DNA from 3 places in the Tatumella terrea genome. Region 2 is predicted to be linked to each of the others. Evidence: predicted binding sites of a transcription regulator. Region 2 holds the regulator's gene; each other region holds the start of a gene.

Region 1 (10,516 bases), on a different contig from region 2:
GCAAGCGAATGACCGGCGTAATGACGCGGGACGCTGATATTGACCTGCCCGTAAAACAGCCCCGGCTTAGCCCGGAATGTGTCATCTTTCAGAATGCCGGGTACCCACGTGACGCTGACCGTTATTCCGCGACTATTTCGGCAATCATTTCGATTTCCACCGCCATGCCCAGCGGTAACTCTGTGGCCGAGACCGCACTCCTGGCATGTTTGCCTTTGTCACCAAACACCTCGACGATAAAATCTGACGCGCCATTGATGACCAGATGCTGCTGATCAAACCCCGGCGCACTGCGGACCCATGCCAGCAGTTTGACGAATCTTTTAATTCTGTTCAAAGAACCCAGTTCGTTTTTCAGCACGCTGAGCGCATTAATCGCCGCCAGCCGCGCCGCCTGATACCCCTCTTCAGGGGTTATGTCGTGGCCTACCGACCCTTTCCAGACAACTGCACCGTCTGATAGCGGCCCCTGGCCGGAGACAAATGCGAGTGAACCGCTGATCACTACCGGGACAAAGTTCGCCGGCGGGGAGGTCACGGCGGGAAGTGTAATGCCCATTTCGTCGATTTTCTGATCCGGAGTTAGCATGTCGTTTTCCTGAACGCGGAGGGTAAGGGATACCGGGGGTACCGCCGAGCGTTTCATCATAAAATCTTTTCCGGTTTTATTCTCATACTGAAAACTGATATCCCGCTGATTAACAGGGCATAATGTGGCTGTGGCTGTGGCTGTGGCTGTGGCTGTGGCTGTGGCTGTGAACGTGGCCTGGTTAACCCGAACCTGCCGTGACTGGTGGAATGATAAAAACCGGACCGGGGGGCAGCGTGACCCCGACGGGTATAACCGCGGCCAAAGACCCGGACCCTGTTCTGTCGTTCACTGCGAAGAGAGGGTTGTGGCATACGAATTGCTTTACTTTATAAGCGCCGTGATACGGACGCAGGAGCGGCCCGGGCAGAGGGCTGGCAGCGCGCCGTGAACTCCGGATACCGGAGACGGAATGACACTCAGTACCGGGCCGGTACTGCTTTTACAGGTAAATTTTATGACGTATGACGTATTTGTTTTAGGTGCAGGGATGGTGGGGACCGGTTGCGCGCACTATTTACAGGAAAGCGGGAAAACCGTCGCTCTGGTCGATAAAGGTGCGCCCGGGATGCAGACCTCTCATGGTAACGCAGGGATTATTCAGCGGGAGGCCATTCAGCCCTATGCATTTCCCCGCCAGTTATCGGTGATCCTGAGCGCAGCGGCTAACCGGAGAACGGATATACGTTACCAGCTGCCAGCTATTCCTTCGCTTATCCGGCCGCTCAGCCAGTATTACCATTATTCGGCGCGGGCACGGTATGCCGGTATCGCCCGCGAGTACGCCTCGCTGATCTCTCTTTCGCTCGAAACGCATAATGAGCTGATTCATAAAGCAGGAGCAGAGGCACTGACGGGAACTCACCAGTGGCTGGCCTTGTCACGTAGCGATCAGCATCTGGAAGAAAGTTACCAATCCGCCGATCTGCTGACAGAGCAGGGGGTCAGCCACATAAAACTCTCGGCAGAGGACCTGAAGCGCAGAGAACCGGATATCAGTCCGCACTTTCCCGGGGCTGTGATGTGGACTTCTCCCAGGACTATCCGCGATCCGTCTGCCTTAGTGCAGTCGTATGTGGATCTTTTCCTGCGTGATGGCGGGAGCTTTATTTCCGCAGATGCCCGGACCCTGAGCCGGACCCGCGAGGGCATGTGGGAAATCAGAAATGACCAGGGGGATGTCTGCCGGGCCCGGCAGGTGGTGGTGGCTCTGGGGCCATGGAGCACATTACTGACCCGTAAATTTGGCTATCAGCCTCCGCTGTTTCCCAAACGTGGCTATCATCGGCATTACCAGGCACAACCCGGTAAGCAGCTGAACAACTGGGTGCTGGATGCGGAAAAAGGGTTTCTGCTGGCACCCATGAACCGGGGGATCCGGCTGACGACCGGTGCTGAGCTTGCAAGGCTTGATGATCCGCAAACCCCCCGTCAGCTTGACCGGCTGGAACCTGTTGCCCGGCAGGATTTCCCGGTGGGGGAGCGGGTGGATGATGAAACCTGGTCCGGTAGCCGGCCCTGCTTTCCGGATATGAAACCGGTGATTGGTGAAGTGCCTGGGGTCAGTCAGATGTGGTGCGCTTTCGGTCACGGGCATCAGGGATTCACTCTGGGTCCAGCCACCGGGATGCTGCTGGCACAGATGATGACCGGTCAGAAAACAGCTATCGAAATGCAGCCATTCCGTCCGGAAAGGTGGAAATAGCCAGAGGTATCTGCGATACGCTGATAGCCGGCTGAACAGGGGCGTGCGGGAAAGGGCGAGGCTAACACGGCGGGCAATGCCCGCCGTGAGTCAGTCAGGCACCTTTGTTGTGCACTTCACTGTCCATTCTTGCCAGGTCTTTATCCAGCAGGAACGCACCGTTGGAGCTGTTTTCCAGCATACCCAGCTTATCCAGTACGGTTTTGAAGATTTTCTCTTCTTCGTGCTGCTCTGCGACATACCACTGCAGGAAGTTGAAGGTGGAGTAGTCGTGAGTTGTCATCGCGGCGTGTGCCAGCTCATTAATTTTTCCGGTAATTAATTGCTCATGCTCGTAAGTCTGTGCAAAAACGTCTGACAGTGATTTAAAGGTGACCGGTGGCGCGTCGATGCTGCCGAGCACCGGTAACGCACCGGTATCGCTCAGGTAGTCGAACAGACGCTGCATGTGTTCCATTTCTTCACGGGAATGCTTTTTCAGGAACGAGGCTGCACCTTCAAATCCTTTATCTGCGCACCAGGCGCTCATCTGGAGGTACAGGTTTGCTGAATAAAATTCAAGGTTCAGCTGATCATTCAGACGGGAGATCATATCGGTAGTTAACATGAGGATAACCTTTTAAACAGAGGTAACAAGTTGTGTATTTATGGTGAGCGATTATGCATCAATATGTGTTGCTTGTGAAGTGAGCGTTTGTATTTTTATCTTTATTTATCATGATCTTAGTAATGTGAATTATTCAGTTAATGTAATGCAAGTCTTTCTCATTTTTATCTCTGTCCGGCGGCCGGTTTGTTACAAAAATGCGGATTCCGGCGGGCAGACAGCGCAGTAATACGATGACCGCGGGGTGCGGCTTAAGAAAGCTGCAGGCCGAATACCGAAATGCCCTGAAATAAGGTAGAATGTGCGTCCGGAGAATGGCCGTCATGTGCACTCCGCAGATAATTACGTGATGTTGACTGATACAGGTGGGGTTCAGGCCGGGCAGTGACATCCGTTGGAGCCGGCGGAGAAACACTCTCCCGGTACGATGATTTTTACGGAAATACACCCCTGTATTGTTTTTCCGCCAACCAATGAAGAACCTGTTGATGTCTACAGCACTTTTTTTAGACGAAGTGGCTCGTCGCCGTACCTTTGCGATTATTTCGCATCCGGATGCCGGTAAAACCACCATCACCGAAAAAGTCCTATTATTCGGACAGGCTATCCAGACCGCGGGTTCGGTTAAAGGCCGCGGATCCAGTCAGCACGCAAAATCAGACTGGATGGATATGGAAAAGCAACGCGGGATCTCGATTACCACCTCGGTAATGCAGTTCCCCTACCGCGATAAGCTGGTGAACCTGCTGGATACACCGGGGCACGAAGACTTCTCGGAAGATACTTATCGTACGCTGACCGCGGTGGATTGCTGTCTGATGGTGATCGATGCTGCAAAAGGTGTCGAGGATCGTACCCGTAAACTGATGGAAGTCACACGCTTACGTGATACACCTATCCTGACGTTTATGAATAAACTCGACCGTGATATCCGTGATCCGATGGAAGTCATGGACGAAGTCGAAAGCGAACTGAAAATCGCCTGCGCGCCGATCACCTGGCCGATTGGCTGCGGTAAGTTATTCAAAGGGGTCTACCACCTGTATAAAGATGAAACTTATCTTTATCAGACCGGACAGGGCCATACCATTCAGGAAGTCCGTATCATTAAGGGGCTGGATAACCCGCAACTTGACCAGGAGATCGGTGAAGAGCTGGCATCCCAGTTGCGTGATGAACTGGAGCTGGTCCAGGGAGCCTCCCATGAATTTGATCAGGACGCTTTCCTGCAGGGACAACTGACACCGGTCTTTTTCGGTACGGCACTGGGTAACTTCGGTGTGGACCATATGCTGGATGGCCTGGTCAGCTGGGCGCCGGCACCGATGCCGCGTCAGACTGACAGTCGTGAGGTCGTCTCCGGCGAAGAGAAATTCACCGGGTTTGTCTTCAAAATTCAGGCCAATATGGACCCGAAACACCGCGACCGCGTGGCCTTTATGCGTGTGGTATCCGGTAAATATGAAAAAGGCATGAAAATGTATCAGGTGCGTACCGGCAAAGATGTCGTTATCTCTGATGCGCTGACCTTTATGGCCGGCGACCGTGCGCACGTCGAGGAAGCTTATCCCGGGGATATCATCGGTCTGCATAACCACGGCACCATTCAGATTGGTGATTCGTTTACCCAGGGCGAAAAAATGAAGTTTACCGGTATTCCTAACTTCGCCCCGGAACTGTTCCGCCGTATCCGGCTGCGTGACCCTCTGAAACAGAAGCAGCTACTGAAGGGGCTGGTTCAGCTTTCCGAAGAAGGGGCCGTGCAGGTGTTCCGTCCGGTCTCTAACAATGATCTGATCGTTGGTGCAGTGGGTGTACTGCAGTTCGATGTGGTGGTTGCCCGACTGAAGAGCGAATATAACGTAGAAGCGATTTATGAATCGGTCAATGTCTCGACGGCGCGCTGGGTGGAATGCAACGATGTGAAGAAGTTTGATGAATTCCAGCGCAAGAACGAAGTCAACCTGGCACTGGATGGCGGGGATAACCTGACCTATATCGCGCCGACAATGGTTAACCTGAACATTACTCAGGAGCGTTATCCGGATGTTGTTTTCCGGAAAACACGCGAACACTAACCGACTGTTGTTTCAATAAAACCGGCCTCTGGCCGGTTTTTTTAAGATATTCCCGCGTCCCGGTTCAGGATTTTCCTGCTTCTGCCAACCTGCGTAAATTGCTTATCATCACTTCCTTTTGGCAGCGATGGCTTCCCGCCGTTGCTTTGCAGACGCTTGTTCCGGGACTCAGCAGATTCCTAAAAATCTGCACAACAGTAAAACTCAACTATTATTAAAGTGATGTGACCGATGCGCAAGGCCGGGGACGACCGGTTCCGGACATGACAGTCAACGAAGCGCAGACGTCATTATCATGCAGGATATTATTAATGAAAAAAATCAGCATTATGAAAAAGCTGTTACTGATTTCCGCACTTTGCAGCCTGAATGTGTATGCCGCCGGTCAGCCGGCGCAAACACCCCCCGCTGAGGGGAAATCGGTGATGCGGAGTGTCGACAACTTTATGGACGACAGTGCCATTACCGCGAAGGTAAAAACTGCGCTGATTGATGACAAAGAGATCAACAGTACCGATCTCTCGCTGTCCACCCAACGGGGAGTCGTTACCGTTGAGGGTTTTGTGACATCACGCCGGCAGATGGAGCGAGTAGATCACCTGGTCAGAAGCATCACCGGGGTGAAGCAAGTGATTAATCATCTGCACTTAAAGCCAGCGCAGCAAACGAATCTGAAGAGTTATGCCAGTGATACCGCGACAACCAGTGAGATTGTGGCCCGTTTACTGGCAAATAAGCAGGTCTCATCGAGGCATATCTCAGTCACTACGACACGGGGTACGGTTCTGCTGACCGGGGATGTCAGTAACCGTCAGCAAAAAAATAAGGCCGCTGAGATAGCCCGTAAGGTTTCCGGGGTCAGGGCGGTCAAAAACGAGTTATCTATCAGCAACTGACCCGGGTTCTCTGCGGAGGCTGCGGGAAAATTGAAGATAAATACGTGTTCTGAGTCTATGTCAGAACAAATTATAAGATGAGTTCTGTTAATGAAGGTAAGGAGATTACTATGTTTCGTTGGGGAATTATCTTTCTGGTGATTGCATTAATCGCGGCGGCACTGGGCTTTGGCGGACTGGCAGGTACAGCTGCCTGGGCAGCTAAAATTGTATTTATTGTCGGTATTATTCTGTTCCTTATCAGCCTGTTTACCGGCCGTAAACGGTTATAACGTTGTCCTGAGGCCACTCAGTTTACTGCCGGAAAGGATGCCGGCAGCGCTCCCGCCTGATACACTTCTCCGCACCGTCTGACGGCAATCCTGTCTTTTACAGCGCTTTCTGCCGCCGGCACTCTATTATGCTGCCCGGGAGAATGTTGTGCGTTTTATTGATACCCACTGTCACTTTGATTTCCCGCCATTTGCTGAGCATGAGGCTGAAGAGCTGATCCGTGCCCGTGATGCCGGGGTACAGGGGATAGTCATTCCTGCGGTGACGGCTTCCCGGTTTAGCCAGATTATCTCTCTCTGTGAACGTTTTCCTTCCCTCTGGTACGCACCCGGACTTCACCCGTTATGGATTGCAGAACATACCGCTGAGGATATCGATCGTCTGCAACAATGTCTGCAACAGGGCGGGGATAAACTGGTTGCGGTAGGCGAGGCCGGACTGGATTTTTATACGGCGGAACAGGTGGCACAGGCGGATAAACAACGCTCCCTGCTACAGAGTCAACTAACGCTGGCACGGCGCTATGACCTCCCGGTGATCCTTCATTCCCGACGTTCCCATGACCCGTTGGCTGCTTTACTGCGGAAGGCTGATCTTCCTGCCGGCGGGGTGATCCACGGTTTTTCGGGGAGCCTGCAACAGGCCAATGCATTTGTCCGGCTGGGGTTCGCTATCGGGGTGGGCGGCACGATCACCTATCCGCGTGCCCGAAAGACCCGTGAAACGATAGCTTCTCTGCCCCTCAGTGCCCTGGTGCTGGAAACCGATGCTCCGGATATGCCGGTTCACGGATCCCAGGGGCAACCCAACCGGCCTGAGCATGTGGTCACTATTCTGCAGTCGCTCGCGGAACTCCGTCCGGAGCCACCGGAGCAGTTGGCTGAAGTGCTATGGCAGAATGCCCTGCGTCTTTTCCCCCGGCTACATCCGCCCGAATCTGACGCGGATTAAGGTCAGTTTGTTACTTTTATAACATTTCTCGTTCCGCAAGCGACCCGACCCTCTGACGGTTTCTTTACCCCTTTAATGCCCTTTTTTGCGGTTTTTATCTGCTTTCTCCCGCAAGGATGGATTATTTGATCCGTCACGCAGTCCTGGCGGAGATTAATTGTTAGAATTATGACAAATGACGGTGCAGCTTTTTCCGCACCGCAGACCGGCTACTCTGCAGAGGAATAATGAATGACGGATATGACAACGATCGCCCGCCGGGCCCTCGGATTGATGGACCTCACCACACTGAACGATGACGATACCGATGAAAAAATCGTGGCCCTGTGCCGGCAGGCAAATTCTGCCGCCGGACAAACGGCGGCCATTTGTATCTACCCGCGTTTTGTTCCGCTGGCCCGCAAAGTCCTGCGTGAGCAGGGAACACCCGGTATCCGTATCGCTACCGTGACCAACTTTCCGCACGGAAACGATGATATCGATATCGCGGTAGCAGAAACCCGGGCAGCGATTGCCTATGGGGCTGATGAAGTCGATGTGGTCTTTCCCTGGAGAGCATTAAAACGCGGAGATCACCGTCTGGGGGCCAGCCTGGTCAGTGCCTGTAAAAAGTACTGTAGCGAAGCAAATGTGCTGCTGAAGGTCATTATTGAATCCGGGGAATTACAGGATCCTGCGCTGATCCGTCAGGCCTCTGAAATTGCCATCGAGGCCGGTGCTGATTTTATTAAAACCTCTACCGGAAAAGTGGCCGTCAATGCCACTCCCGAAGCTGCCCGAATTATGCTGGAAGTGATCCGGGATAAAGGTGTATCAGCGAGCGTCGGTTTTAAACCTGCCGGCGGCGTGCGTACTACGGGGGATGCTGCCGATTATCTGGCAATGGCTGCAGAGATCCTCGGCGACGACTGGGCGGATGCCCGTCATTTCCGTTTCGGCGCTTCCGGATTACTGAGCAGCTTACTGAAAAGCTGTGGTGTGGACACAGACACGCCGGCCGCCGGTTACTGACGCGGCGATTCATAAAAGCGGTATGACTGCCGCGGGCAGGTTATCCGTCCCCCCGGCGGGGACGGTATCAGGGAGTTCGGACTCTTCAGCACAGCGGGGAAGCACCATGTTTTTGCCACAGGAAATTATCCGTAAGAAACGTAACGGTCAACCTCTGACAGCGCAGGAAATCGGGGCCTTTATTCAGGGGATCACGGACGGTAGCATTGGCGGAGAGCAGATTGCTGCGCTGGCGATGGCTATCTGGTTTCGGGATATGACACTGCCGGAGCGCGTGGCTCTGACTCTGGCAATGCGGGATTCCGGCACCGTACTGAACTGGCAGGACCTGCATCTTAACGGCCCTGTGCTGGATAAACATTCGACCGGAGGGGTCGGGGATGTCACCTCTCTGATGCTGGGCCCGATGGTGGCGGCCTGCGGGGGGTATGTTCCGATGATATCCGGGCGTGGTCTGGGGCATACCGGCGGGACGCTGGATAAACTGGAAGCGATCCCCGGGCTGAATATCTTCCCCGACAATGATCGCTTCCGGCAAATTATTCGCGAAAATGGTGTCGCGATCATCGGTCAGACCCGGACGCTGGCACCCGCAGACCAGCGCTTTTACGCCACCCGGGATGTGACAGCAACGGTGGATTCTGTACCGCTGATCACGGCCTCTATTCTGGCGAAAAAACTGGCCGAAGGGCTGGACGCGCTGGTGATGGATGTTAAAGCCGGCAGCGGGGCATTTATGCCGGATCTTGCACAATCAGAGCAACTGGCCCGGTCAATTGTCGATGTGGCCAACGGTGCCGGCTGCCGGACGACTGCGTTACTGACGGATATGAGCCAGGTGCTGGCATCTTCGGCGGGTAATGCGCTTGAAGTGCGTGAAGCGGTTCGCTTCCTGACCGGCGAACACCGTAATCCCCGGTTACTTGAAGTGACAATGGCCCTGAGCAGTGAAATGCTGGTCAGTGGCGGATTAGCCGCTAACGATCAGCAGGCGCGGGCCAGGTTGCGACAGGTGCTGGACAACGGCCGGGCCGCTGAGGTTTTTGCTAAGATGGTGGCGGCTCAGGGCGGACCGGCTGACTTTGTCGAACGCTATGCGCATTATTTAACGGCAGCTCCGGTAATCAGACCGGTATTTGCCAGGGAGCCGGGGTTTGTCAGTGCGATGGATACCCGGGAGGCCGGGATGACTATCGTCCGGATGGGCGGCGGTCGTCAGCGTGCCGGTGAGAATATCGATTACCGGGTCGGCATCAGTGAGATTGTTGCCCTGGGCCAGCCGGTCGATGCGTACCACCCTTTGGCAATGGTGCATGCGGCGGATGAGCAGAGCTGGCAACAGGCGGCAGAGAGCCTGCAAGCCGCCATTTCGGTGACGCATCAACGGCCAAAAGAAATCCCTTTAATCTATCGCAGAATTTGCTGAATGGTTGCATACTGTTCTGATCAGTTTTTTTTCTCATGACATGAACGCACAGGAGGCGAGCATGAAACGTGCATTTATTATGGTGCTGGATTCCTTCGGGATCGGAGCCAGCAAAGATGCAGAGAAATTCGGTGACGCCGGTTCAGATACGCTGGGCCATATTGCACAGGCCTGCTACGACGGTAAGGCAGATCAGGGCAGACAAGGCCCGCTGCACTTACCGAATCTGACGGCGCTGGGTCTGGCGAAGGCCGCAGAGATATCAACAGGTAAAATCCCCGCAGGGATGGATGCTGATGCCACTATTCTCGGCGCTTATGCCAGTGCGGCGGAACTCTCTTCCGGGAAAGACACGCCGTCCGGGCATTGGGAGATCGCCGGGGTACCGGTACTGTTTGACTGGGGATACTTCAGTGAAACAGAAAACAGTTTTCCGCAGGAGTTACTGGACACACTGGTCGAACAGGCCGGGTTGCCGGGGTATCTGGGGAACTGCCATTCTTCAGGGACCGTGATCCTCGACAAGCTGGGTGAGGAGCATATGCGTACCGGTAAGCCTATCTTTTATACCTCGGCGGATTCGGTGTTCCAGATTGCCTGTCACGAAGAGACATTCGGTGTGGATCGGCTGTATGAGCTCTGCGAGATCGCCCGTAAGATCCTGACGGAGGGGGGCTACAACATCGGTCGTGTGATTGCCCGCCCGTTTATCGGTGCCAAAGCCGGTGAATTTGTCCGTACCGGTAACCGTCATGACCTCGCCGTCGAACCGCCTTCTGCCACCATGTTACAAAAGCTGGTGGAAGAGAAGGGCGGAGAGGTGATTTCGGTGGGTAAGATTGCCGATATTTATGCCCAGCAGGGAATTACCCGTAAGGTTAAAGCCACCGGACTGGATGCACTTTTCGATGCTACCCTGGCAGAGATGAAACAGGCCCCGGATAATTCGATTGTCTTCACCAATTTTGTTGACTTTGATT
Region 2 (10,516 bases):
TCCGGCGGGTTGTGTGATGGCGTGATCACAATACCATCGGCCAGCACTGAGCTATGTTGATTATGCTGCAGGATAGCGTTAGAAATGGCCGGAGTCGGCGTATAACCATTGTCCTGCTGGACAATCACTTCCACCCCGTTGGCGACCAGAACTTCCAGCACGGAGATCATCGCCGGTTCAGATAACGCATGGGTATCTTTACCCACATAGCAAGGCCCGGTAATCCCGTTTTTGCTGCGTTCTTCTGCAATTGCCTGGGCAATCGCCAGAATGTGCGTCTCATTGAAACTCTGACGCGCGGAACTGCCACGGTGACCGGAGGTCCCGAATTTCACCGCATGATCATTGTCAGACAGATCCGGTTTCAACACATAATACTGTGATGTCAGTTGCGCGACATTAATAAGATCGCTCTGTTGAGCAGGTTGTCCTGCCCGTGGGTGACTGGCCATTGCCGTTTCTCCCTAACGCTAAGTTCGGATTAAATAGTCCCGCAAACTTTGTCAGCAAGTTCCTGAGGAAACTTCATCGACTGCATAATGTGTTCGATCATGCTGCATTTGCGGCCGGTATTGGTATTGGTGATCACCCAGTAAGGTGTTCCCGGAATATGTTTTGGTTTAGTATGCGTACCGCTCTGTAACAGCGTCTGCTCATCACCCGCGAAGTAGACACGTGTACGTCCCTGCATCGTCGTGGTTGCCTGACGGAATTCCTGAGGATCCAGACGATACAGGGTCGACAGCACCATCATAAAGCGGTTAACAGCGCGCTTTTGTTCCGCGTATTCATCGGACAATAACAACTCACGCACGGTACGAACACGATCCTGCGGGCGCGATTCAACACGCGCACTGGCCAGTAGCGAAGTTTCCTTACTGTCAGCCTTCTCATCGGGGGTATCAGTGATTGCCTGCTCAGAAACCTTAAGCATTCTGCGCAAAATATCGGAGGCACTTTCGCCGATATGACGTGTATGGCTGGCAATATAGCGATAAAGCTCATCGTCTACTTCAATCGTTTTCATCTTTTTCCGTACTGTTATGGCTAATGTAAAATTCCGAATAATGGCAGTATACCGGAAATAATCTGATATTCTGCCCCGGTAAATTACCAGTTGATTATAAAATTAAACAGAGACAAGCAGGTAGAACTGAATTACCGTTCAGGTAAAAGTCAGAATATGCCTTAGAATCCCCTGCCGGATTTCCTGAATAGTCACCCATGATACCCTAAGCCAGGGTCGCAACCGTAAGAACTTTGCCATGATTTTAAACAGTCGTCTGCAATCTGCACAAATTGATGAAGAATCATCCCCGGTTCTGCTGATCCACGGCCTTTTTGGCAGTATGGATAACCTGGGCGTGCTGGCCCGTCACCTGCATCCGCACCGCAGTGTCTTACAGGTGGACGTTCGTAACCATGGCCGTTCTCCGCGGGCCGCCGGGATGGACTACGCGGCGATGGCACAGGATATGTTGCAGACGCTGGATAGCCACCAGCTGGATAAGGTGGATGTGATAGGTCATTCGATGGGTGGCAAAATAGCGATGGCGATGACAGCGCTGGCACCGGAGCGGATCAACCGTCTGGTCATTATTGATATCGCGCCCGTCAATTATCAGACCCGCCGGCATGATGCCATTTTTGCCGCACTTCAGGCCGTCAGCGACGCAGGCATCCGCCAACGGGAAGCTGCGGCGCAACTGATGCGCCCGCTTCTGCAGGATGAGATGGTCATTAATTTCCTGCTGAAGTCATTCCGCCAGGGGGAGTGGTTATTCAATGTGCCGGCCCTGTGGGATAATTATACGACCATCTCCGGCTGGGAAGCATGTCCTGCCTGGCCTGGCCCTGCCCTGTTTATCCGGGGCGCCTTATCCCCGTATCTGGATAATCACTATCGCGAGCCCCTTCTGGCGCAATTTCCTGCGGCGAAAGCCCATATAATTGCCGGGGCCGGTCACTGGGTCCATGCAGAAAAACCCGATGCGGTGATAAGCGCGGTGCAACGTTTTCTGCCCGTAGCCTGAAATCCAGTGACCGGGCGTGTTTTAACATTGGCGTCTGTCATCTCACTGGAGTATGATTGCGCGCTAAAATTTTATCGTGTGCTTTTAACATGATAACCGTATTCATTCATCACTATGCTGCGTGTATCTGATACATCGCAGGTGTTCAGTTTCAAAAATCATGGCAAAAGAAAATACGGATCGTACTACGCTCGATTTATTCGCGAATGAACGCAGACCCGGTCGCCCCAAAACCAGTCTGCTTTCCCGTGACGAACAGTTACGGATAAATAAACGCAACCAGCTAAAACGGGACAGAGTGCGCGGATTACAGCGGGTAGAGCTTAAAATGAACAGTGAAGTGGTCGATGCCCTGAATTCACTGGCGGCAGAACAGCAGTTGAGCCGCAGCGAACTCATCGAACAAATCATCCTGGCGCAACTGAAAAAGAATTGAGTCTGTGTTGCGCACTCAGGGATAAATCTGACTCGTTTACAAGTACCGCACATATCTCAGGTCTGCTATTATTCGCGCATCTGTACTGAAATTACATTCATCTGATTCGAAGATTCAAGAGGTTAACCCCACATGGCAATCGTAGGCATCTTTTTTGGCAGCGATACCGGCAACACTGAAAACATCGCAAAAATGATCCAGAAACAATTGGGTAAAGACGTTGCTGAAGTGCACGACATCGCTAAAAGTACCAAAGAAGATTTGGACGCTTTCGATATTCTGTTGCTGGGGATCCCGACCTGGTATTACGGTGAAGCACAGTGTGACTGGGATGATTTCTTCCCGACGCTGGAAGAAATTGATTTTAACGGCAAACTGGTGGCACTGTTCGGCTGCGGCGACCAGGAAGACTATGCGGAATACTTCTGTGATGCATTAGGGACACTGCGCGACATCATCGAACCCAAAGGTGCGGTCATCGTCGGGCACTGGCCGACAGAAGGCTACCATTTTGAAGCCTCTAAAGGACTGGCCGATGATAAACACTTCCTGGGCCTGGCCATTGATGAAGACCGCCAGCCAGAACTGACCAACGAACGTGTCAGCCAGTGGGTCGTCCAGATTTCCGATGAACTGCAGCTGAAAGAAATCCTCAACGCTTAGTAGGGTTTTTTGTATCAGTTGTGATAGTGTTCACTTCAGCATCTGCAGAGCCGGCTAAAATGACCGGCGGGCTCTGAGCTATTTTTCCCGGCATGTGTGCATCAGTTTTTACGTGGGTGCGATTTCCGGGAATATCTTTTTTGTATCAGATTGTCACTATCCCTGGCAGGCCTGCATTTTGCGGTGATCCGCGATTTTTCCTCAGGGAAAACCGGCCCGGACCTGTTGTTTCAATTTCGATACTTCGGTTCTATAATGGACCTAAAAAAATAAGGTCATTACCGAACTTCATGGCGCTTTGCCAAAGTCATTTTCAAAAGTAACAGGACAACAACTGCATGACTGACAATAACTCCGCACTGAAAAAGGCTGGTCTGAAGGTCACGCTTCCGAGACTGAAAATTCTGGAAGTTCTTCAGGAACCTGAATGCCATCACGTCAGTGCGGAAGATTTGTACAAACGCCTGATCGATATGGGCGAAGAAATTGGTCTGGCGACGGTGTATCGCGTACTGAACCAGTTTGATGATGCGGGTATCGTTACGCGTCATAACTTCGAAGGCGGTAAGTCAGTCTTTGAATTGACCCAACAGCAGCACCATGACCATCTGATTTGCCTGGATTGTGGCAAGGTTATTGAGTTCAGCGATGAGTCAATTGAACAGCGTCAGCGTGAAATTGCCAAACGATTTGGCATTAAGCTGACCAACCACAGTCTTTACCTGTATGGTCATTGCACCACCGGCGATTGCCGCGAAGACGACACGTTACATAACGATAAATAAGCGTTCCTCTTGTTCGTTTCGTACCAGGCCGCCTCAGCGGTCAATGTCTTCTGCCGGTGACAGACCGGTCGTCTTCTTAAAACCGTGACCCTGTCGCGGTTTTTTATTACCCCAATGAACCATAGCGCTTTCTTATGACTAAAACCCTTTGATTTTAAAGGTCTCTGTACCGGTTTTTCAGCCCCGTCCCTGCCCTTTCTCCCCTGCTTTCCTCTGTGGCAATTTTAATCTGCCGGATTTTCATGGTAAGGTTACCAGTAACATCATGACTATCTGTTACAGATTAAGGAATGCATTTGACTACAAAAAGAACTGAACAATCGGTCTGGCTGCATCTTGGTGCAGGTGCTTTTCATCGGGCTCATCAGTGCTGGTATCTGAATGAGTTACATGAAAGCGGGGATACCCTCTGGTCTGTTTCTCTGGCCAATATTCGTAACAGCAGCACACAGCAGACACTGAAACATCTCGAACAGCAGCAAGGACGTTACACTCTCGAAGTTATTTCTCCTGAAGGCAATATCGCCTACAAAACTCTCTCAGTCATTAACAACGTCATCCTCTGGGACCCGCAATTACAGGCATTAGTCAGCGAAGGTTCCCGCCCTGACACCAGAATCATCTCTTTTACCGTGACCGAAGGCGGTTATTTCCTGACTGACGACGGCCATCTGGATCTGAATGCAGCACCTATACAAAGTGATCTTGCCGGTACCGCAGACACGGTTACCCTGTATGGTGCTCTCTATAAGATCCTGTCTGCACGGCGGGAAAATAATGCAGGCCCGGTCACGCTGCTGAGTTGCGATAACCTTCGCAGTAACGGTGAAAGTTTCCGTCGCGGATTAACAGAATTTGTTGCCGCCCGTGAAGATGGCGCATTAGCTGAATGGCTGGAACAGAACATCAGTACGCCGGACGGAATGGTTGACCGTATTACTCCCGCGTCAGATGACGGTCTGCTGCAGCGCCTGCGGGCGCAGGGGATCAAGGATGATAATGCGCCGGTCAGTTGTGAGTCATTCACACAATGGGTCATGCGCGATGATTTTATTGCCGGTCGTCCGGCGCTGGAGAAGGCAGGCGTGGAGTTCGTGGACGATGTCATCCCTTATGAAGAAGCTAAAATCCGCGTTCTTAATGCCAGCCATAGCGGTATCGCCTGGGCTGGAGGGTTACTCGGTAAGGAATATATTGACCAGAGCCTGTTACCTGAAGTCCGTCAGTGGATCACTGAGTATGTCAGCCAGGACGTGATTCCGGCCCTGGGTGACTCACCGATCGATTTAAACCGCTACTGTCAGACGGTGCTGCAGCGTTTTGGTAACGAACGGGTACGTGACACCTGCCAGCGGGTTTCCTCTGACAGCATTGCCAAATTGCATGAATTTATTGTTCCGACCCTGAAGGCACGCTATCAGCAACAGCAGACGCCGCAGGCAACGCTTCGCCTGGTGGCGCTCTGTTTCCTGTTTATGCAGAAATATGCGAACAATACCCTGCCCTTTGAGTATCAGGATCGGGCGAATGACAGTGTCGATTTCCGGGCAGTTTTTGCCAGCGATGATCCGGTGGCCGCCTTCGCCGGTCAGCAAAAGTTATTAGGGTCTCTGGCCGGAGAGCCACAATTCATCGCGGATCTGACCCGAACGATTGACGATATGCAGCAACAGTTGACGATAATGGGGGACGACAAGCAATGAAAAGTGTCTATATCGTTGTGGTTACCGCCATGCTGGCGTTGCTTGCGACCTATTTTCTCTCCCCCTGGCCCGTGGCCCTGGGTACCGTCGCGGCCTGGGTGACGACCGGTTCGTTTTTTCTGCAGGTACTGCATATTATCCGTAACCGGGATACCAAAGCCCTGTCGCTGGGTATGTGGTCTGCACTGTTTTTCGGCGTATCCTGCTGGACCTGGTACGGGTTCCGCGTCGGTGATGTGCCGGTAATGACAGCCAACGGTTTAACCGCTCTACTGGCCTTCTCGGTCATTGTTCTGAAGCTCTATCACGAACGTCCGGCTAAAAATCAGTTACGCCGTAAGTTACGCGCCATGCCGGGTGTGATCCTTCGTCCGCGGATCCGCAGGCTGCGGCCTTATACCCCGGGGGAAGCCGCGCTGCCGGAACAGGATCCTGTTTCACTCCGGGAGCCGGCATCGCTGAGCCCTCTCAGTAAACTAAAAAAATAATCCGCAAACCGTCGCCACTTTCGCAGTAATGCGGGGGTGGCGGTCATCAGCCAGCCTGAGGGCTGACCACTCTTCCGCTACGGCGCCCGTCCGGACTGCGGGTCCTGACCAGCACTTTCCCGGCGACTGCCGGAGGTTGTTGTGGCTGATAATCTCTCCAGTGCTGCCCCTCATCGACAGAGTATTCAATTCTGATGCCAGGCAGAGAGGTGTTTGCCTCCAGAACGCCGTTGCGGATACGCGCTCCGGCCACCGGGATCCGGTAGCGGATACCGGCGGTATCCAGCCCCGGCAATACCGACCGTCCCAGAAGTGTCGCGAAGCGGTTCCAGTCCGCCTGCAGTTGTTGCTGATTCACCTGCCGGGTTTTTCCTTTTTCGAAGGCCTGCCCCTGCTGACCGGGCAATTCCCAGTCCGCCTGATGCCAGGCCCTTTCTGCCACGGCCAGCAGTCTTGGATATAACCGGTATTCCATTTGCTCGTCGGTTCTGACGATTTCGCTCCATAACTGGGCCGACATCCCCGCAGCCCCCGGCCAGCTACCCTGACCTGTGGCTGAAAAGGCTTTACCGTCACGGTCGGTGGAGGTTTCTGCGTTCATGGCCAGATTGTCCGGTGAGAATGTGAAAATTTTCTGCTCATCAGTAAACCGGGTCGCCCAGTAATAACCGGGCTCCTGCGGATCAACCTCATAAGGCATATCAAGATAGAGATAATCCGGGGAAGAAATAATGATCCGGTACCCCTTCTCTGCCCATTCACTGGCAGAGTTGACCCCGCCCCAATACAGCGTATCCCAGAAGTTCAGGGCCACGTTCTCTGTCGCAAATTGACCTGCTGAAGGAATCGCTTTCAGTCCGTCCTGCCAGGCCTGCATGTTTTTAAGCCCTGCCGATTTCGCCCACTGACTGACCTGTAATGCAAACCAGCCGGGCAGCTGCGTAAAGTCACCGGCCTCTCCCTGTTGGATCCGCTGACGGCAACTGGCAGATTTCGCCCACGGCTTATCCTGCCGGCTCAAATCACGCTGGCCTTTGCCGGGTTGCGGATGATTTTTATCGGTATACCCCGGGCCCGAATAGATGTTTTTTGCTTCATCCCCGCCAAAATGCCAGGTTTCCAGCGGTTGCCCCGCTTCCCGGTGCATTGCGATAAGTTCATTCATGATTTTTCGGACGAAGCGTTGCGCGGAGGGCTGGCAGGGATTGATAAAGCTGGTACGATCATAAAACTGTACGGTGGTCACCCTGGAGTCATCACCATCTTCCTGTAAACGATACTGGTTTGCCTCGTGCACTTTGCCCGCGGCCATCAGATTTTTATACCGTGCTTCCATGGCGATGACAGCCGCGCGGGCATGGGCCGGCATATCGATTTCAGGGATCACCGTGATCTGCCGTGCCCTGGCATAGCGGAGGATCTCAATATAGTCCTGACGACTGAAGTAACCGCTGCCGGTTGTCGAAGTATCAGGGCCGGATCCCAGTTGCGGTAACAGACAGCGTGTTTCAGACAAATCATGACAGCGTTTTGCCCCGACAGACGTCAGTTCAGGCAGCCCCGGGATCTCAATCCGCCAGCCTTCATCATCGGATAAGTGTAAATGCAGGATATTCAGTTTATACCGTGACATCTGCTGCAGGGTACGCAGGATGGCCGCCTTTGAATGAAAATTCCTGGCGACATCGATAAAAACAGCGCGGTAAGCAAACCGTGGCGCATCGCTGAGGCTCATGACAGGGATCACCGGTTCTCCCGTTGGCGGTATCAGTTGCATCAGCGACTGTAAGCCGTTAAAAACACCGCGGCTATCATAGCCGGTAATGACGGCGCGCTCCTGACTGATCCGTAACCGATAGGCACCTTCCTTAACGCCCTCATCGGTGAACCCCGCCGGATCAATCGCAGTGTTCACCGGGAATCTGCCATCGGTGCGGAGACCGGCCGCACGAAACTCTTCGGTGATCACGCGGGCACTGTCTGCTGGTAAAACCCGCAAGTCCGCGGCTATCCCCTGCTTCAGGCTGACATTGTCTGCGGTGATATCCACGCGACGCGGTGACGGAAGGATCCGGCCGCGTAACTCTGCCGGCGATACCGGCGATGTTGCCTGGTTTTTCAGATAACGGTTTTCTGCGGTCATCAGAATATTGGCGTCATCCGGGGTCCGCTTCCATTGTGTGGCGGGCAATGTGGTGATATCTGACAGCTTTTCGGTCACCGTTGCCGTAATTACTTTGGGCGTCCCCTGTGAAGAGGTGACATACCAGCGGGGTAGCACATCCGTAAGGGAAAGCTGCCAGTATTCATTCACCACCGGTAAGACGACCGATCCTCCGGACGGGAATCCCCGGAACGCTGCTGTCGGCTCAATTTTATGTAAATCGCCGACAATATGGGTAATTTTAAACTGGTCATTACCTGTCGCGAGTACCTGACGGATCCCTGAAAACCAGATAGCCCAGTCATGGCTTTGCAGAGCCGCGCCGGGATTGGTGAGAGTTATTGTGGCCTGGTAGCAGGCTCCCCAGTCCGCGCCCAATGCCGCACAATTGACCCCGTGCTGCGCGGCAAGATTACCTTTCACCGCCACCCTGACGCCCAGGTGACTTAGTTGATCAATCACCTGCTGATCCGCCAGGGCAGAGGCTGACATGAATATCGTGGTGATAACTGCGGATAAAACACATTTACGGGTTAACATCACTGATTATCCTTAATCGTTAACTGATAACACCGGGAGAGTCGGGTGAAAGTCCCGCGGAAGGCTTGCGTTCTCTTGTTGCCACCCCACCCGCGGGCTTACGGCCGGAACAGGCGCGCTATTCTCCGGCAGAGTGTCGCCTGCACTGACTGAAAACTGCCTGCCTCAGCCGTTGAAATAAATCCCTTTACTCTCATAATGATAGAAAACAGATACCCTCCTGAGCCGGTACATTCTCACCCCTTCACTATTTCAGTGTAAAAGGCACACCCATCAGAAATTTAATGTCTTTTTCATCCTGGAATATATTTCCGTAGCCTCCGGCCCCGGTGGGAATATCGGAATGATTGTGATAACGGGTAAAATGTAATTTAAAGAACGTGCCTTTTGCCCGTCCTTCCTGCACGGTATACATTCCGTCAAGACTCCACGCCGATTCCCGCAGGCGATTGCCGGCACGATACCAGCGGTCAGGCGAGTCATTGACCGAAGATGGTCTGGCATCCCAGCCATAGACGAAAGAGGCACCGACAGTCAGGCCGGGTAACTTAAGGTGCGCTAAATCATACATTCCGCTAATGAACACCGCTTTCTCACCGTGAGCATTAAAATCAGAACGGTTATCCCACCAGATATCCAGCCGGCCATTCGATGACGCATAAGTGGGTGTCATTCGCTGTAAGAAATAACCCTGCCGTCCCGCTGCACTGACCTGTGTCGCTTCAACCCGCCAGCTAACCGGCCCGCAGCGATACGCCAGGGTGATCGCCTGCAACCAGGCCATTCCCTGATACAACGGGTTAGCGGCATCCTGCGAATGCTGATGTTTTGCCCCGTAAAACTGGTAGGAAGCTGTCAGTTGTGACCCCGCCAGATCGACCGTATAACGGGTTTTAGCCATGTACTGATTAAGATAATCTTTTGCCTGTCCCATCGCGCTTTCAACGACCAGGCCATTGCTGAAATCATACTCCGCTCCCAGAGAGTGCAGATAAGCAATACGGCTATTCCTGTCATTTTTGTAAAAACGATCCATTTTCAGATGCCAGGGCGCCTTATAACGGTCCGTCCACATGTAGGATAATTTCAGAATCCCTGCCCCGGTATTCTGCGAAGAAAACAGGACCTCTGCCCCCCGGTAAGTACCAGGCAGCAGACTCCAGTGAGGGGCCAGTAAGCTTTGTCCTTGCGGCTGAAGGTAGCCTGCATGCAGCGTAAACGGACGATATTGCAGGGTGGCGAAAGCCTTATACAGGCTGATACCGCTTTTATCCCCTGCCCATGCTTCAGAATACGCCCGGTCAGAGGAGGAAAATGCAATTTCATTGGGATGTGCGCTGGCGGAGGATTCCAGCATTTCTATGGCCGTGAATGCCGCGATATCTGCGCTGAAAATCCCGGCCACCGTGCCGGAAGAAAAATTGAGCTGCCCGTTCCAGGTACCGTGCGAGAGGTTAGTCTGATAATGACCTTGCCCCGGTGCTTTACGGTCCCTTTCCCGTTGCCAGTAATAAATATCACCAGTCAGCGCGCTGTCTTCAAAAAAACCTCCGGCATAACTTTCCGGAGAGAGTGAAATAAAACTGCAGGACAGCAAAATACATAACCTGCGCGCCCTGTCACCCGGATATCCTTTATCCATAGGAGGGGTTCCTTCCTGATAATCACGTCCGTTTTATTATCTGATGCGTCTGCGGAACAGCA
Region 3 (10,516 bases), on a different contig from region 2:
TCGGTGACCGTAATAAGCAACCGATCACCAATATGATGCCCGTAAGCATCATTGATCATCTTAAAGCCATCCAGGTCGAGGAACATCAGCGCAAATGCCGAGCCTGAGGAGGCCTCCTCAATATAATGATCCAGTTGCTCTTCCAGATAAGCGCGGTTAGGCAATAACGTCAATGGATCATGCATCGCCAGCTTATGTAATTCACGGTTAGCCTGGTGTAATTTCTTCGCCAGCCGTGTGGTTTTGATTTGCGAATCAATCATCGACACCAGCAGACTGCAGCCAAGAATGCTGAGGGTAAATAAAAATACCCAGATAGCCAGCGCCGGTGAGTTAATACCGTGTCCGTAAATATGGGACCCGGCTTTAAAATCAGCAGCATCCATACCGATATAGTGCATACCGGCAATGGCGACTCCCATCACCAGAGAGGCCTGCAGACGACGCATGACAATGCCGCTTTCACCTTTACGCAGCTCGAACGCCAGCCACAGGGCAACCCCGGAAGCGACATAGGCAACGATAATCGATAAAATCACCAGCCCGCTATTCCAGATGATCCCCGGGTCGACCAGCAGGGCATACATTCCAAGATAGTGCATCCCGACCACACCACTGCCCAGCAGAAAAGCGCCACGGATCAGACGGCCCCAGCCAAGATGCTGATGGCTGACCACCTGCTGAAGCGCGGCTATCGATGCCACAATGACAAGCAGCAGCGAGATACCGGTGTAACCGATACTGTAGTGCATTGGCATCGGGAATTTCATGGCCAGCATGCCGATAAAGTGCATAGACCAGACACCAATGCCCATCGCGGTGCCGCCCCCCGCCAGCCAGAATCTGGCTTTCCATCCCCGGGAACTGGCAACCCGCCCTGCCGTATCCAATGCAGTGAAAGAGGCGATAAAGGCGATGAGCAGTGATATAAACACCAGCCATTTATCCCAGGATACATCGAGCATAGTGACTCCTTTTGTCACAGGTTCATAAACGAAAGTATTAACTAAAAATAGCAGTGGAAAAACAGAACAGCTATCTCCGGTACACAGGAAATACTCCCTGAGGCAGATAACGTTAGGGTTTTTTTAGTTATTGAGTGGATCCGGCGCTGCTCCAAAGCAGAAAAGTACGGCAACGAACGTTGCACGCTGACGCCCTGTCAAAACGTCTGCTAATTAAACATAGTACGTCATACGATCTGACATTAACAAACCTTAATTGGCTTCAGGCGACAAAAATATCTGACGTTCCCCGCCGGGAGAATAAAAACCGGCCGCCCAGGCCTGATAAAAACGCCGCTGCGTTATCTGCGGCGGCGTTCTCATAAGCTTCATTGACCAGCCTGAGGTACCAGACCCGGTTTGATCGTCGCTCCTGCCGGCCGAACCGCCGGGTCTCAGGCGCAGGAGTGAGTTACTGCCCTTCACACGCCCTGTAATGTCACCGCTGTCTGTTTCTGCTGGTAACGTCTGGCCAGGTAACCAATACACAGTGTGCCGATCAGCCCGCAGCAGGCGGCAAAGGTCAGCCAGGCCCCGGGCATCGCTTTATCCCCGAAGGCGTGGATAAGGTAACTGGAAATCGCCGGTGTGAAACCGCCGAACAACGCCGTTGCCAGACTGTAGGCCAGGGAGAATCCGGTCGCCCTGACTTCAGGGGGCATAATTTCTGCCAGATACACCACCATTGCGCCGTTATAACTGGCATACAGGAAAGAGAGCCATAACTCGGCCTCCAGTAAATGACTGAAGGTCGGCTCCGCCACCAGCCATTTCAACACCGGCCACGCGGTACACATTGTCAGCAACGTAAAAACGATCAGTAACGGACGACGGCCCAGCCGGTCCGAAAGAGCCCCCATCACCGGCAGCCAGATCAGGTTAGATAACCCGATAAACAGCGTCACCATAAAACTCTGACGATCGCTCATCATCAGTACCGTTTTACCGAAGGTCGGAGTAAACGCCGTTATCATATAAAACATCACCGTCGTGGTCACCACCATCAGCATCCCGGCCAGGATCAGCGCCCGGTTACTGGCGACCGAACGCAGAATATCCCTGACTTCCGGGTGATGTTTACGCCGGACAAAGCTTTCGGTTTCTTCCAGCATCCGACGGATATAGAACAGAAAAGGCACGATCAGGCAGCCGACGACAAAGGGGATACGCCAGCCCCAGTCGGTGACCTGCCCTTTATCCAGCCACTGGTTCAGTAACAGTCCCAGTACGGCAGCAAAAATAACGGCTATCTGCTGACTCCCTGACTGCCAGCTGACATAAAATCCTTTGCGGCCTTTAGGGGCAATTTCAGACAAATAGACCGATACACCGCCCAGTTCCACCCCGGCAGAAAACCCCTGCAACAAACGACCGGCCAGAATAATTACCGGGGCAAGGCTGCCGAGGGTGTGATAGCCCGGGGTCAGTGCAATCGTCAGCGTCCCGATAGCCATCAGTCCCAGGGTCAGTAACAACCCTTTACGCCGGCCGTGGCGATCGATGTAAGCCCCGAGCACCATAGCCCCCAGTGGCCGCATCAGAAAACCGGCACCAAACGTCATCAGCGTCAGCATCAGTGAAGACCAGGGGTCTCCGCCAGGAAAGAATGTGCCTGCAATGGCGGTCGCATAGTAGCCAAACACCATAAAGTCATACATTTCCAGGAAATTACCGCTGGTCACCCTGAAAATCGCTTTAGCACCGCGCGTATGACTGGCGGCAGAAGATAAGTCCGAAGCGCTCATAGCCCAATCCTTCCTGTGATTATTTTAATCGTGGCTCATGTTTACCCCGGCTATTGACGAAAATATGTGATGCCCGTTGGTTTTATGCGTGACAACAACCAACAAATAAGTAACAAAATATCAACAAATAAACTTCAATAAAAACTGCCCGCATAAAAAAAGGGCCTCTCTTTTCAGAGAAGCCCTCTTCATCATGGCATCGTCCACCCGGCGATCAGTGACCGGCAGACTCCAGCCCCATCAGCCCGACTTTCAGATAGCCCCCCGCACGTAATTGATCCATAACGCTCATCAGGGTCGCATAATCCACCTCTTTATCCGCCTGGAAAAAGATGGTGGTCTCTTTGTTACCGTTGGTGAGCGCATCAATCGACGCCATCAGCTGTCCGGCAGAGACCGCTTCATTGCCGACATACAAGGATTTATCTGCTTTGATACTCAGATAAACCGGCTTTTCCGGGCGTGGTGCAGGCTTACTTGTGGAAGCCGGCAGATTAACCTTAACATCCACCGTCGATAGCGGAGCCGCCACCATAAAAATAATCAGTAATACCAGCATGACGTCGATAAAGGGCGTCACGTTGATCTCACTCATTTCGCCATCGTTTTCCACATCTTCATTCAGACGCATTGCCATAACGATTAACTCACCCGCAGTTGTTGGGCAGAGGTACGCGCCGGAGTGCTGTTTACCGCGCCCTGATTCAGATCGAGATCACGGCTCTGCAGCAACAATACCTGCGCTGCGGTATCGCTCAGAGAGGCTTTATAACCGGCAATCATCCTGGCAAAAAAGTTGTAGATCACCACCGCCGGGATCGCAGCCACCAGCCCGATCGCGGTAGCCAGGAGAGCTTCGGCAATCCCCGGAGCGACGACCGCCAGGTTCGTGGTCTGGGTTTTGGCAATCCCGATAAAGCTGTTCATAATGCCCCAGACCGTACCGAACAGCCCGATAAAGGGAGCAACAGAACCGATAGTCGCCAGAAAACCGTTACCGCGTGCGGCAAAACGACCGACAGAGGCGACCTTACGTTCCAGCCGGAAACCGGTTCGCTCTTTGATCCCTTCCGGCTCATGGCTGCCGGCAGAAAGATCGCGTTCATCCAGCGCTTCAGCAATCAGCGCACGGCTATGGCTGCTGGCCGGAAATGTCGTGGCGATATCCACTGCCTGTTGCAGCGTCCGCACCGCTTTCAGCGCTTTTTGCTCGGTTTTCAGCCGGCGTCTGGCGGCACTCAGCTCAGTGAACTTACCGAAAAATATCGCCCAGGTCACCACCGATGCGAGTAACAGACCAATCATGACAATTTTTACAACAATATCAGCATGCTGATACATGCCCCAGACGGAAAGATCCGTCTGCATAAGATCATTGGCTACCACGTGTGCGACTCCATATAACCGTTTAACAACCTGCAATATACCCGATCATACCAAATCACAGCTTAATTGATAGTAGTTATCATTAGTATTTACACCGTGTATTCCCTGCCCCTTCCGGGAGGCGGCTTCCGCGTTCATACAGCTGTCATCCGCAGCCCTTATTCTCAGGCAGGAGATGATCAGGGTGAATTTTTCTCGTGATCACTGGCCGGGACACCTTTTCATGTTAACGTGTCACTCAGGGTTAGACTGGCAGAGCAGAGAGAAATGACAAACAACAGATCAGATAAAAAACTGGAAACGACATTGATCAGCGCCGGCAGAGGCAAACGCTATACCGCAGGCGCGGTAAACAGCGTCATTCAGCGGGCATCATCGCTGGTTTTTGAGACTGTTGCCGAAAAGAAACGGGCGGCGGCAGGTCGTACACAGGGAGAGCTCTTTTACGGGCGCCGCGGTACTCTGACGCATTTTGCCCTTCAGGAAGCGATGTGCGAACTGGAAAATGGCGCAGGGTGTGCGCTTTACCCTTGCGGTGCCGCTGCCGTGACCAATGCGATTCTGGCATTCGCCGAAAGCGGTGACCACGTGCTGATGTGCGGTTCGGTGTATGAACCTACCCGTGACTTCTGTAATACCATCCTGCGTAAACTGAATGTCTCCACCACCTACTTCCCTCACACCTGCGGTAGCGAGATAGAGCAGTGGATCCAGCCGAATACCCGTATCGTTTTCCTGGAATCCCCGGCCTCTGTCACCATGGAAGTTCAGGATATTCCGGCCATCGTCGCGGCAGTCCGCAGAAAAGCGCCGGACGCCATTATTATGATGGATAACACCTGGGCGGCCGGCGTGCTGTTTAATGCGCTGGATTTCGGGATTGATATCTCCATCCAGGCCGGAACCAAGTATCTGATCGGTCACTCAGACGGGATGATCGGCACGGCCGTGGCAAATGAACGCTGTTATCCGACCCTGCGTGAAAATTCTTATCTGATGGGCCAGATGGTGGATGCAGATACGGCCTATATGACCTCACGGGGTCTGCGTACCCTGTCCGTCCGCCTGCGCCAGCATGAAGAAAGCAGCCTGAAAGTCGCCGAATGGCTGGCAGGCCGTGAAGAGGTCTGGCGTGTCAATCACCCGGCCTTAGCGCAATCCCCCGGACACCGCTTCTGGAAACGCGATTTCACCGGCAGCAGCGGGCTGTTCTCTTTTGTCTTACGGGAACAGCTCTCTCACGCGGCCCTGGCCGACTTCCTGGATAACTTCCGCCATTTCAGCATGGCCTATTCATGGGGAGGCTTCGAGTCGCTGATCCTGGCGAATCAGCCGAAAGAGATTGCGGCCATCCGTCCGCAGGGCGAGGCAGCGCTGCCAGGCACGCTGGTACGCCTGCATATCGGACTGGAAAACGTCGATGACCTGATTGCCGACCTGGCGGCAGGCTTTGAGCGTCTGGCCCGTCATCCGGGGTAACCCCTTAAACATACGCGGGTGAACCGGCGTCGACTGCCCTGCGGGGCAGTTATAGCGTCCCCCGCAGCCATGATTTTATAACGAGATAACAGATGAGTGCTTTAAATGAGGTCGTCCGGGCTCTCTGGCATCAGGATTTTGCCGTTCTGGCAAATCCTCAGATGGCCGGGATTGTCTATGCGGTCATGTTTACCCTGCTGTTTCTGGAAAACGGCTTATTGCCTGCAGCTTTTCTGCCGGGCGACAGCTTACTGCTGCTGGCTGGCGCACTGATTGCCAGGGGCGTGATGCACTTTATTCCTGCACTGGTGATCCTCACCACTGCGGCCAGCCTGGGGTGCTGGATCGGGTATCTGCAGGGTCGATGGCTTGGGAATTACCCGCTGGTACAGGGCTGGCTGAAGCATCTGCCGGCCCGTTATCATCAGCGGTCAGAGCAGATGTTTATCCGGCATGGGCTGGCTGCACTGCTGATTGGCCGCTTTCTGGCCTTTGTCCGGACACTGTTACCTGCCATGGCAGGCATTTCCGGGCTGAGTAACACCCGCTTTCAGCTCTTCAACTGGCTGAGTGGCCTGCTGTGGGTCGCGATCCTGGTCACTCTCGGTTACGGGATCAGTCATGTCCCCTTTATCCGGCGACATGAAGACCAGGTGATGACAGCACTGATGTTAATCCCGTTACTGCTGCTGGTCAGCGGCTTTATCGGAACGCTGATGCTGGTGTGGAAAAAACGTCGCCACAACGCCGGATAACCCCGCAAACCGGCCTTTTTCGCCCGGGCCGGTGCACTCCTCCCTCCCGTCCGGTCAGCCCGGAATATTCGGTTTTTCCGCTGTTCTGCCGGTGTCCCCCGGTAAAAACGAATATTCCGGGCTACACTCAACTCCGTGCCACCGTACTCATGAACCCGCAAAATACCACGGAGGAGAACCCAATGTCCGGACAACCCATTGTCAGACTGAATGATGATCGTCTTATGCCTCAACTGGGGTTAGGCGTCTGGCAGGCCAGCATTGAACAGACACGCGATGCCGTTATCCATGCCCTGAACACCGGATACCGTTCTGTCGATACCGCGGCGATCTATCAGAATGAAGAAGGTGTCGGTCAGGCTCTGCAGGAGAGTGACCTGCCGCGGGAAGATCTGTTTATTACCACCAAACTGTGGAATTCCGATCAATTACAGGCCCGCGAGGCACTGGAAACCAGCCTGCAGAAGCTGCAGCTGTCCTATGTGGACCTCTATCTTATCCACTGGCCCTGCCCGCAGAATGGCAATTTTGTCGATGCCTGGAGACAACTGATTGAGTTACAGAAACAAGGGCTGACCCGCAGTATCGGTGTTTGTAATTTTCAGCAGCCTCACCTGGAACAGCTGATCCGTGAAACCGGGGTTACTCCGGCGATTAACCAGATTGAGCTTCACCCTCTGTTCCAGCAGCGTCCGCTGCATGCCTGGAATGATTTGCATCATATCCGTACAGAATCCTGGAGCCCGCTGGCTCAGGGCGGTAAAGGGGTCTTTGACCAGCCTCTGATCCTGCGCCTGGCTCAGAAGTACGGAAAAAGTCCGGCACAGATTGTGATCCGCTGGCATATCGATAGCGGGCTGGTCGTGATCCCTAAATCGGTGACGCCGAAACGGATCGATGAGAACTTTGACGTCTTTGATTTCAGTCTGGATAAGAGCGAGCTGAGCGAGCTGGCGGCGCTGGATGAAGGGAAACGTCTGGGGCCGGAACCGGAAAGTTTTAATAAAGCCTGACCGGCTGACCGGCGGTGAGTCCGCCGGTCCTGCCCGGGCGCGTCAGGATCAGTTAATCGCCTGCTGAACCAGCAGCTGCCCCGCCACACCGCGGTCTGCCAGTTCAAGATTCTGACTGTAATAGACAAACGGAAAATGCTCCGAGGCGCTGTGCGGGAAAGTCACCAATAACTCCACCGTACCGTCCACCCAGACCGTATCTTTCCAGCCCCTGTCTTCTGCCATCGGCGGTGCACCGTTTACACTGCTAATCAAAAACACCGCGCCCTGAATATGAAAAGGCTGCGGGTGCTCCGCCTGCACTGTCCAGCGCTCGGTAGTCCCCTGACTGACGACGGTATCAATACGCATCATATCCCAGGCGCTACCGTTGATACCGGGCGGTGAGTCATCCAGCCGGATCTGCCGGCTGCCGGTCACACTGCTTTGCTGGGCCGGGCCGTTCAGTTGTGTCGGTAAACCATCGGTGACCAGCGGCAGTAAACCGGTCGGACGCAGCGTCAGTACCAGCGTCGAGGTCAGGATCGAGGATGGCTGGAAAATCCCTTTGATACGTTCAACAAAGGTCGCCGCCGTCCCCGCCGTGATAGAAACATCGTTACCCTGTGAGAGATCGACCAGCACTTCCCGGCGTTCCCCCGGCGCCAGCGCCAGCTGCTGTACCGTGACCGGTGCAGACAGGAAGCCCTGATCGCCGGCAATCACGGTGAAAGGACGATTATCACTGAGTTGCAGCTGATAACGCCGGGCATTGGACGCATTCAGCAGACGTAATCTGACCCAGCCACGCGAGACATTCACATAAGGTTTCTGTACCCCGTTAACCAGCAGAATATCGCCGTAGAAGCCCTCTTTCGCGTTACTGTCGTACTCCGGTGAACCGAAGTTATCCAGCCGTTTGTCCTGAATGATCAGCGGAAAATCATCAACGCCATAATGTTTGGGTAACGCCAGAGATTTGCTGTTGTCATCTTCAATCAGCCACATACCGGCCAGGCCGTTGTACACATGCGGAGCCATACGATGGGGTGTATCGGCATGATACCAGCAGGTGGCGGCAGGCTGGCGTACCGGCAGTACCGGAGCCCAGTCTACGTTGGGTGAGATCTGCCGGGGGGCTCCGCCATTCAGGGCGCCGGGCACCTGTAACCCGCTGACGGTCATAGAAACCGGCTCCTGCAAGCGATTACTGTAAATCAGCTTCACATCATCGCCATTTCTGACCCGTACGGTCGGCCCCAGATAACGGCCATTGAATCCCCAGACCGGCGCTTTATTACCGCCGCTAAAGGCCCAGTGACTGGACTGAAGCGTAAGAAACAGTGGCTGCCCGCGCCGGGATTCCAGTAAAGGCGGTACCGGTAACGGATTCTCTCCGCTTTCTGCGGCCTGTGCGACCTGCGGCAGCAATGTCGTACCGGCGGCAGCGGCGGCGGATAACTGAAGGAACTGACGTCTGCTAAAAGACATAATACTTCTGACCTTATACTGATAACGCCAGCGGCGTTATACCACGACAAACGACACACATATTTCTGAACGCTTCAGCCAGCTGTCAGGTTATTCAGGTTTTTCCTGACTGCGACGGGCAATCTCTGCATTCAGCTCTTCCAGTCTGGTTGCCATAAGTTCACGGCAATGGGTCGCCAGTTTCCTGGCAGACTGACCTTCAAACTGTTTGATATCTACCGGTGGCAGCATCTCCACAATCACCAGACCATTATTCCAGCGATTGAGTTTAATTTTATTATGGGTATCTGAAACAACAATAGGGATCACCGGAACGCCGGCGGCAATAGCGGCATGAAATGCCCCGGTTTTAAACGGCAGCAAACCACGGCCACGGCTACGGGTTCCTTCCGGGAACATCCAGAACGAGATCTCTTTTTTCTTAAACTGTTCAACCAGGTCACTGATAGTGTCGTGGGCTTTATTTTTATTATCGCGGTCGATCAGCAAATTACCGGTCAGCCAGTAAAGCGGTCCGAAAAAAGGGATCCACACCAGACTTTTTTTGCCAATGGTGACGGTGGGCGACTGGACCATATTGGCCGCAGTGATCATGTCATAATTATTCTGGTGATTAGCAATATAGATAGCATTCCCGATCTTGTCAGCCCCTTCCGGTTTCCGGGACTCTATCCGCACACCGAAAATATTGTGCAGCCAGCCAAAGGCATGAGCAAAAGTCGCGACGTGGCGAGGATTACGGGGAGAGAAGCAACACCACAGGCATCCTCCGACACAGACGATGACCGAGTAAATAAAAACGAAAAGGGCGCGCAGAACTAACAGCATAACAACCTCGTAATAGTGGCCGCCCCCGCAGCATCCTGAAGGCAGGCCTGAATATCACAGCTCTGGCCGTCGGTCAGTGCTGTGGTTACCCTGATATACTTTTTCAGCCGGCAAGTATAACGTTTTTTTTCAGGTTCGCAGAATCTGCCGGCAGAAATATCAATCGGTTAATTCTCAGAAGACTCACTGTCGGCATCACCCTCTGCGCCTCGTGACGGCGCATCGACTTCCACCCGATCAATACGCTGTAATCCGCGAGGCAGCAAGGTACCGCGGCGTCCGCGTTCAGTTCTGAATTTTTGCAGATCCTCTTCACGCAGTGTCAGTTTGCGTTTTCCGACATATAACGTCACTACACTGCCCGGCGGCAGCAGGAGTAACCAGGCAAGATTATCTTTCCCTTCGGCCGCTTCGGCCGCCGGAATAGAGATAATTTTATTGCCCTTTCCTTTGGATAACGCGGGCAGATCAGTGACCGGGAACATCAGCATCCGGCCCGCAGAAGAGATCGCCAGCAGCATGTCGTCATCATGATGTACCGCCAGCGGTGCCATTACTTTGCCATTGGCCGGCAGTGACAGTAAGGCTTTACCGGCACGGTTACGCGACTGCAGGTCACTGAAATTACAGATAAAGCCATAGCCGGCATCCGAGGCCATCAGCAAGCGCTGATCGTCCGCCTCCATCAGCACATGTTCCATGGTCGCCCCTGGCGGCAGTGTCAGCTTGCCGGTCAGTGGTTCTCCCTGGCCTCGTGCCGAAGGTAAGGTGTTCGGATCAAGGGTATAGCTTCGTCCACTGGAATCGATAAAGGAGACAGGGAGATTACTCTTCCC

What was found. Region 2 encodes Fur, which represses iron uptake genes when iron is present. Its sites were predicted from a motif close to ATAATAATGAGAACNACTATCAA; they were not measured.
Region 1: the regulator Fur is predicted to act here: its motif matches at 3,047-3,069, upstream of ftnA (non-heme ferritin).
Region 3: the regulator Fur is predicted to act here: its motif matches at 4,202-4,224, upstream of exbB (tol-pal system-associated acyl-CoA thioesterase).

What each region holds. Positions count from the first base shown of each region.
Region 1 is NZ_BAAAFX010000013.1:72,527-83,042, forward strand. Features, by position in the region: gene ABD035_RS08490 (RidA family protein) at 122-589, opposite strand; gene ABD035_RS08495 (NAD(P)/FAD-dependent oxidoreductase) at 1,002-2,294, shown strand; gene ftnA (non-heme ferritin) at 2,389-2,901, opposite strand; gene prfC (peptide chain release factor 3) at 3,390-4,979, shown strand; gene osmY (molecular chaperone OsmY) at 5,291-5,875, shown strand; gene ABD035_RS08515 (DUF1328 domain-containing protein) at 5,986-6,147, shown strand; gene ABD035_RS08520 (TatD family hydrolase) at 6,296-7,099, shown strand; gene deoC (deoxyribose-phosphate aldolase) at 7,331-8,110, shown strand; gene deoA (thymidine phosphorylase) at 8,217-9,536, shown strand; gene deoB (phosphopentomutase) at 9,598-10,516, shown strand, end outside.
Region 2 is NZ_BAAAFX010000017.1:112,773-123,288, reverse strand. Features, by position in the region: gene pgm (phosphoglucomutase (alpha-D-glucose-1,6-bisphosphate-dependent)) at 1-452, opposite strand, end outside; gene seqA (replication initiation negative regulator SeqA) at 482-1,027, opposite strand; gene ybfF (esterase) at 1,266-2,033, shown strand; gene ybfE (LexA regulated protein) at 2,194-2,469, shown strand; gene fldA (flavodoxin FldA) at 2,602-3,132, shown strand; gene fur (ferric iron uptake transcriptional regulator) at 3,471-3,917, shown strand; gene dalD (D-arabinitol 4-dehydrogenase) at 4,214-5,620, shown strand; gene ABD035_RS12585 (SemiSWEET family sugar transporter) at 5,617-6,108, shown strand; gene ABD035_RS12580 (family 20 glycosylhydrolase) at 6,155-8,812, opposite strand; gene ABD035_RS12575 (OprD family outer membrane porin) at 9,060-10,454, opposite strand.
Region 3 is NZ_BAAAFX010000013.1:60,556-71,071, reverse strand. Features, by position in the region: gene ABD035_RS08485 (putative bifunctional diguanylate cyclase/phosphodiesterase) at 1-965, opposite strand, end outside; gene tcuC (MFS transporter) at 1,427-2,749, opposite strand; gene exbD (TonB system transport protein ExbD) at 2,964-3,386, opposite strand; gene exbB (tol-pal system-associated acyl-CoA thioesterase) at 3,392-4,117, opposite strand; gene metC (cystathionine beta-lyase) at 4,403-5,614, shown strand; gene ABD035_RS08460 (DedA family protein) at 5,707-6,369, shown strand; gene dkgA (2,5-didehydrogluconate reductase DkgA) at 6,552-7,382, shown strand; gene ftsP (cell division protein FtsP) at 7,431-8,852, opposite strand; gene ABD035_RS08445 (1-acylglycerol-3-phosphate O-acyltransferase) at 8,943-9,680, opposite strand; gene parC (DNA topoisomerase IV subunit A) at 9,848-10,516, opposite strand, start outside.